2 linked regions of the Chondromyces crocatus genome follow. The protein of the gene in region 1 binds, or shares a complex with, the protein of each later gene. Links are inferred from orthologs where the notes say so. Each region holds a gene or a part of one and is shown in the gene's direction. Other genes may lie near its edges.

What was found. Proteins that work in one complex are often made in the same cells at the same time.
Region 2: the proteins of xseB (region 1) and xseA are in contact, whole or in part, in a cryo-EM structure (PDB 8TXR), measured with the Escherichia coli proteins. The link is inferred for Chondromyces crocatus from one-to-one orthologs.

The regions. Positions count from the first base shown.
Region 1 is NZ_CP012159.1:9,324,667-9,329,145, reverse strand. What follows is about bases 1,481-4,479. They hold xseB (exodeoxyribonuclease VII small subunit), read left to right. Parts: upstream 1,481-2,831; coding sequence 2,832-3,128; downstream 3,129-4,479. Other genes in these bases: radC (RadC family protein), read left to right, coding at 3,987-4,479; CMC5_RS33690 (competence/damage-inducible protein A), read left to right, coding at 3,153-3,881; CMC5_RS33700 (HEAT repeat domain-containing protein), read left to right, coding at 1,481-2,835. In the rest of the region: CMC5_RS33705 (radical SAM protein), read right to left, coding at 1-343; more of CMC5_RS33700, read left to right, coding at 526-1,480. UniProt on the Escherichia coli protein: Bidirectionally degrades single-stranded DNA into large acid-insoluble oligonucleotides, which are then degraded further into small acid-soluble oligonucleotides.
Region 2 is NZ_CP012159.1:5,277,264-5,280,385, forward strand. The notes cover bases 129-3,122. They hold xseA (exodeoxyribonuclease VII large subunit), read left to right. Parts: upstream 129-797; coding sequence 798-2,447; downstream 2,448-3,122. Other genes in these bases: CMC5_RS41660 (shikimate dehydrogenase), read left to right, coding at 2,440-3,122. UniProt on the Escherichia coli protein: Bidirectionally degrades single-stranded DNA into large acid-insoluble oligonucleotides, which are then degraded further into small acid-soluble oligonucleotides.

The DNA.
Region 1 (4,479 bases):
AGGCTGCGTCGATGGAGATGACGTCGGAGAAGTCTCCGTGCTCTGGGCACGTCTTTTCCATCACGATCGTGCTGCCCCGCTGCACGATGCGCGCTTTGATCTCGCCTGGCTTGTCGGTCAGGAGTTTCGTCCAGTCGGCGCGTCCGCTCAGAATTTCCGAGCGCGCCTCCTTCACACAGCGCGGGCAAAGGCTATCGGTCTCTCGCGGCCAGCCCAGCGTGGGCTTCGTCCGCTGCTTCGTGCGCGGGATCGGCTTGTCGCTCCAGCGTGGCTTGAACGGTGACGGCTCGGGACCCAGGTCGGCGACGCGCTGCAGCAACCCCCAGGCCTTGTCTGCCGACACGCAAACGGCTTTCTCCAGGGTGCGGACGAGGCGTTCGTGATGAATCAAAATTATCCCTCGAGGGCTTGGGGCCGTGGCGTGCAGGGTACGAACCAGGTGCCTAGCCTTCCACAGTTTTCAGGCATCTGCGTCCTGAGATCGTGACAGGGACGCACGTTCGGGATAATCCCGGCGGCGTGAGGATGCGCGCTGAGGCTGGCCGCGGCTCCGGGGCGACTGGAGGGGGAAAAGCGCATGCGGAGAACACCGCTCGGTCGAGCCAGCTCGTCCGAGGTGGGATGGCGCTCCTCGCCGCGCTTGCTTCCATCATCGCCCCCGCGGAAGCGCAGGCCCAGGTCCAGGCAACCTCTGGAGAATCGTCAACCCATGCGCACGGAAGCGGCGCATCGCTTCGCGCCAATGTCGGCGTGGCGGTGGCGCAGTCGCTGCTTTCCTCGTCGGACCCGCCGACGCGGTTGCGTGGCATCACGCGCCTGGGCGCCCTCGGAACACCGGAGGCCATCGACCAGCTCCTCGAAGCGCTGGAGCAAGGCTCCTCGCTGGGACGAGATCCCCGCGCCCGCCTCGAAGCCGTACGCGTGCTCGCCGCCCACACGCAGCGCGATCCGGTCCGCCAGCTCCTCACCCGAGAGCTCAACGAGGGGGCAGGAGCGCCTGGACGAGGCGCGGCGTCGCCGCTCTCCGAGCTGATACGCGAGACGGCGGCTCTGGCGCTCTCCCGTGCGGGTGACAAGCGCTCCATTTCCGTGCTGACCAGCGCCATCGTTCAAGGAGGCGCGCCGGGCGCCGCAGCAGAACGCGCGCTTCGCGCTCATCCTCCTTCTTCCATCGATCTCATCGTCGGCAACAAGAAGCTGCCCCCGCTCGAACTCACACGCTTTCTCGGTGATCTCGGTGACCTCCGTGCCGTCGAACGGCTTCGCCGAGGGCTCGCGGGGGCGGACGTCGCGGCGCAGCTCGCGTCCGGCCTCGCGCTGGCCAAGCTCGGAGATGAGGTGGCGCTCGAGCCGGCGCGCGGCTGGCTGCGCAAGAGCGAGCCCAGGACGCTCTCCGTCGCTGCAGAGATCCTCGTGCACTTGGGGGCTCGCGAAGCACCTGGCGCGGTCGGGGCTCTCCTCCGCGGGGAGACGACTCACCTGGAGGGACTCAGGCTCGCCGAGATGCTGCCTTCTCCCTCTCTCGCGCCGCTGCTCGTCCAGGTGCTTCCAGGACTCCCCGAAGAGGAGCGGCCCCGCGCCGTGACCGTACTGGGACGCACCGGCGGGCCCGCCGCGATCAAGGCCTTGCGAGCACTGCTCGTCCAGTCTCCGCTCGCCAGCGCCGCCGCGTTCGCGCTCGCGGGAATGCCGGGCGAGCCAGCAAAAACGACCCTGGCGACACTCCTCGCCGAAGCGAACCAAGGGAACGACCGCGCGTACAGAAGGCTACTGCTGCGAGCATCCATCCTTCGTGCGCTGCTCTTGAATGATCCGCCTGCGGGGCTCGAAGAGCACCTTCGGCCGATGCTCGCGCCTTCCGCCAGTCCAGCTGATCGAGCTGTCGCTGCGTTCGGCCTCTCCGCGATGGGATCTTCGGTGCTCGCGGAGATGGCACGAGCCTGTTCATCCTCGGGGGCTTCCGCGCGGTCGAGCGACGGACCTTCTTCCAGCGCTCGCTCTCGTCCCCGGGTGGACCGCGCCTGTGATCCTCCGGTACTTCAAGCTGCAGCCCGCGGAGCGCTCGCGCGGGGGGCCACGGCCCTCGAGCCCCTCGGGGCGTTGCTCGAGGAGCTCACGACCGCAGGCATTTCCGCCCAGCATCCCACCGAAGATCTCGATGAACCCCCGACGCGGGTGACCCTCACTGCAGGGCTCGCGCTCCTGAACGCGCCCGATGGCGGAGCGGTTCCCACGTCGCAGCTCTCCGCCTGGGCCGAGGCTGGTGGGGCCTTGGCTCCCCTCGCTGCGCGCGCGCTCGCCAGCCGCGACGACAAGGTCGTTCGACGTACCCTGGATCGCCTCCTCGAGGGCAGCGATCCCGTCGTCCGCGCCCACGTCGCGCTCGGTCTTGGACGCGCCCCGGAGCCCGACAGCATCTCGCTCCTCACCACAGCCTACCGGTTCGAAGAGGACCCCTATGTCCGCAGGGCGTTGATCCGCGGCATCTCGCGGCGGACGGAAGCCCAGCGCCACGCCACCCTGGTGCTGGCGCACGACCTCGATCCGGACCCCTCCGTTCGTTCCCTCGCGCGCGCAGCGCTCGAAGGACGCCCCCTCGACCACCCCGCGTCTCCGCTGGCCACTGGCGTTCTCTGGATCACTGTCGTCCCCAACGATCCGGGCGCGACCACCCAGATCTCGGAGCGCGCCGGCCGCGTCGTTCGCCCTGATGGACTTGCTCTCCCGGTGGCCACCGATCCTGACGGCACGCTGCTCGTGCCTGGTGTGCCACCTGGACCGGGAGCGGTCACCCTTGCGTCGGCGGTGGCGTCGGGTGAGCCTAAGACGAGATGACGGAACGACAGGACGAAGGAGCTGGAAGCGCGGCCGGGAAGACGGCAAAGGCCGCCGCACCTGGTACCGAGCTGGTGTCCTTCGAGGACTCCACCCGACGCCTCGCCCAGATCGTTGCCGAGCTCGAGGGGGGCGACATGCCGCTCGAGCGCGCCCTGTCGCTCTTCGAAGAAGGGGTGCGTCTCTCGCGTGCGGCACAGGAGCGCCTCGACGGCGCGGAGCGACGTGTCGAGGAACTCCTCGGCGTGGACGCAGACGGACGTCCGACGACGCGTGAGTTCGAGAGCAGCTAACCAGACCAGGACGGGGGCGAGGTCATGAAGACGGCGGCGGCGCTGGTAATTGGCAACGAGCTGCTCAGCGGGAAGATCGCGGACGCCAACCTGGTCGTCCTCGCGCGTACCTTGCGCGAAGCCGGCGTGGAACTCCGGCGTGCCGTCTTCGTGCTGGACGACGTGGACGTCATCGCCGAAGAAGTCCGAGCGCTCGCCGGCGCTCACGACGTGCTCTTCACGAGCGGCGGCGTGGGCCCGACGCATGACGACGTCACCATCGAAGGGGTGGCCCGTGCCTTCGGCGCCCCCGTGGTCACCTCACCGATTCTGGCCGACCTCTTGCGGGGCCACTACGGGGACCGCCTCCTGGAAGGGCACCTCTTCATGGCCCGTGTTCCAGAAGGAGCCAGGTTGGTCTCGGGAGAGACCGTCGTCTGGCCGGTCGTGGTGATGCAGAACGTCTGGATCCTCCCGGGGGTCCCCGAGATCTTCCTCGCCAAGCAGCCCCTCATTCGCGCCGAACTGGCCGGAGAGAGCCCATTCATCTCGTTCGCCGTGCTCACCACCCTCGACGAAGGTCAGCTCAAGCCGATGCTCGACCGGGTCGTCGAGGACCATCGTGACGTCGCCATCGGCTCCTACCCCCGCTGGTCCGGCGCCGAGTACCGCACACGCCTCACCTTCGACGGCCTCCTCGAGGACCGAGTGCGTGCCGCGCGTGATGCGTTCGCCTCCAGCCTGCCTGCGGGCACCTTGGTCGGCGTCGAGTAGCGCTCGTCGCCACCCCTTCCGCCACTCCGCCACCCCTCCATCCGCCCAGAAGCAGGGAGTTCGAGGGAAGCCGCTCATGGCCTGCGCCGTGCTTGGGGGTGGCTCATGGCTGGTTGTCGTGTGACCTCTCTGGCTGATGTCGTCCTGCCTGCTGGGCCCCGCGAGCGGGCCCTCGAAGTCGGTGTTTCAGCACTCGGCGACGCGGACTTGCTCGCGATCGTGCTCGGGACGGGTCTCCCAGGTCGACCCGTCACCCTGCTCTCCGCCTCCGTCCTTCATCATTTCTCTGGCCTCGATGGCCTGGCGCGCCTCGGACCCCACGCGCTGGCCGAGCATCCTGGCCTCGGTCTCGCCAAGGCGCTCCGGATCGCGGCCGCCATCGAGCTGGGACGTCGCTCCCACGAGCGCGCCGCGCGCCCCCGGCCGCCGATCCGGACCTCGGCCGCGATCGCCACCTGGTGCGCAGCGAGATTCGGGAGCCTGGAGCACGAGCAGATGTGGGTCATCTCGCTGGACGGCCGGAACGGTATGCGCGGCGCGCGCCGCGTCGCCCAGGGAGGGCAGCACGGCTGCTCGGTGAGCGCGCGCGACATCTTGC
Region 2 (3,122 bases), 4.0 Mb from region 1 along the record:
GTGTACCTTTCGGCCAGAAGAGGAACCAGAAGCCAATGAGCAGGAAAATTCCTGCAATGGTACCCGCCAGACGTCGACGCATGCGTGATTGAACAACAATCACGATCGATGGATGCACGTCAATGCCGAGACCGCATCGAACGGCTTCGAATCGAGGTGGTTCCTGAATCGAAGATAAGTGCACCCCAATGCAGGAATTGCGCACATCGGGCGTGATGTGCTCCCTGGTCACGAACCGGTTCAATCATCCAGGACAGGGAAGGTTGCTACGCGCTGCATCGTTTTCTTCGCAGATCCAGGCGGTGTGATCGCGGGAGCGGCCGCATCCCGATTCGCCACGCCTTCGACGAGCATTCGACGTCCCATTGCAATGCGCACCGCGTTCGAGGTGTCGCACACGAGCGATGACGGATGCGCTGACGCAGCGAGGATGCAAACGCATCGGAGGTGCAGGTGTGAGGTGAAGGCATGAGCGTGCAGGCGTGAGGTGGGCGCAGGCATGAGACGGGTGCAGGCGTGAGCGTGCAGGCGTGAGGGGCGAGCGTGAGCGGCGAGGGTTGGCGTCGCGTGAGGGCGTGCGTGCAGGCGTGACGTGGGAGGTAAAGGAGGAACGGCGCGAAGCCTCTGAATGAGGAGAGACGGACGAGAAGGCCGACGTCGTGAGCGCAAGGCAGACGCGAAAGGCCTGAAGGAAAGACCTGACGCGAGACGCGAAAGAGGTCGCGTCGGGTGCGCTGGGTCGCGGACCGATGCCCGAGAGGCTAGGCAGACGGCGCGGGGCAGGGTAGGAGTCAAGGGTGCAGCGTCGTGAATCGCCGCCGGACTCGTACGCAGCGGGCCGCTTCGAAGGTCCGGATTCGGCGTGGGAGACGATGGTCCCCGTGTCGGGGCCAGGGCCGGCGTCTGGACCTGGCAGCGGTGGCGTGCGTCGTCCGTCGTTCGATGGGGAGCCCGAGGTGCTCTCCGTCGGCGAGCTGGACAAGCGGCTGAAGCGCCTCCTGGAGGGGTCGACCAAGGACCTGCGGGTCGAGGGCGAGGTCTCCGGGCTGAAGCGCGCGTCGAGCGGGCATGCCTACTTTTCGCTGAAGGACGAGCGGGAAGAGGCGTGCATCGAGTGCGTGATGTACCGGACGGCGGGGCCGCGCTCGCTGCGGCTCCTGGCGGACGGGACGCGGGTGGTGGTGACGGGGCGGGCGTCGCTCTATGTGCCCCGCGGGCGGCTCCAGTTCATCGTGGAGCAAGCGGCGCCTGCGGGTCGTGGCGCGCTGCTGGAGGCGCTGGAGCGGCTGAAGGAGCTGCTCGCGTCGGAGGGGCTGTTCGCACTGGAGCGCAAGCGGCCGCTGCCGAAGGAGCCGCGGGTGATCGGGGTGGTCACGAGCGGGAGCGGAGCGGCGATCCACGACATCGTGACGGTCGCGTTCCGGCGCGGGGGCGCGCGGCTCTTGCTGGCGCCGGCACCGGTGCAAGGGGCCGGGGCGGGGGCCCGGATCTGTCGGGCGATCGGGCTGCTGGAGCAGGTGCCCGAGGTGGACGTGATCATCGTGGGGCGCGGTGGGGGATCGGCCGACGATCTGAGCGCGTTCAACGACGAGGCGGTGGTGCGGCGGGTGGCGCTCGCGCGGGTGCCGATCGTGAGCGCGGTCGGGCACGAGGTGGACGTCTCGCTGACGGATCTCGCGGCCGACGCGCGGGCGGCGACGCCGTCGCAGGCGGCGGAGATGCTGGTGCCGGACGCGGGGGCGCGGAAGCGAGAGCTGAGCTTGCTGACGCGGCGCCTGGCGCGGGCGATGGGGCACACGCTCGACGCGGCGCGGGCCGATCTGGATCGGCGGATGGCGTCGCTCGGGTCGCCAGAGCGGCTGCTGGCAGAGCCTCAGCAGGCGCTGGATGATCTGACGGCGCGGTTGGAGCGCGCGATGGAGCGGCGGCTGACGGGGGATCGGGCGGGCCTCGCGCAGCTGGAGCGGCGGCTGGCGGGTCGTCATCCGCGGGCGGTGATCGCGGATGCGCGGGCGTCGCTGGGGCCGCTGACGGTGCGGCTGGGGGCGGCGACGCGGCGGTACGTGCGGGGGCTGCGTGGGCAGTTCGCCGAGGATGTGGCGCGGCTGTCGGCGATGTCGCCGCTGTCGGTGCTGGCGCGTGGGTACGCGATCACGACGGATGGCGAGGGGCGGGCGATCCTCGACGCGCGATCGGTGGGGGTGGGGGAGCGGATCACGGTGCGGGTCCACGAGGGGGCGCTGCGGGCGACGGTGACGGCGACGGCGGGGCCAGGGGAGCCGCTCGACGAGGGGGCAGGGGGCGGGTCCGGGGGCGGCGCGGCCGGCGGCGGCGGCGCAGGGAGACCCCGGGGTGGACGCGCGCCGCGGCGGCGGGCGCCGCGGGTGGAGACCGAGCAGCTTCGGCTCGGGCTGGAGATCGCGGAGGAGCCTCGCGCTGATGGCTGAGCGACGGTTGTTCGTGCTCATCGGGCACCCGGTGCGGCACTCGGTGTCTCCGGTGATGCACACGGCAGCGTTCCGTTCGCTTCACCTGCCGCACATCTACAGCGCGTTCGACGTGCCGACGGAGGCCGATCTCCGGCAGATCGTGGGCGAGGTGCGCAGCGGCGTGATCGCGGGCGCGAACGTGACGGTGCCGCACAAGCAGACGGTGCTCTCGATGGTCGACGCGATCGACGAGAGCGCGGCGGCGGTGGGGGCCGCGAACGTGCTGGTGCGGACGCCGGACAAGCGGGTGGTCGCGTACAACACGGACGCGCTGGCGCTGGCCGACGAGCTGGACGAGCTGATGCGGGAGACGGGGCCGGTGGTGCCGAGCAGGAAGGCGCGCGGGGGAGCCGCCGAGGTGCCAGGGATGGGACGCGCGGTGAGCGCGCCAGCGGTGAGCGATCCGGCGGTGAGCGATCCGGCGGTGAGCGATCCGGCGGTGAGCGATCCGAGCTTGCCTTGTCCGCGGCGGCGCGCGGTGATCATCGGGGCGGGGGGCGCGGGGCTCGCGGCGATCGTCGCCTGTCAGCGTCTGGGGATGCACTTGATCAGCGTCACCACCCGCTCGTGGACGAGCTCGGCGGTGATGCTGGAGTCGGCTTCGGGGGAGCGCGCCCGCGCGCTGGGGGCGCT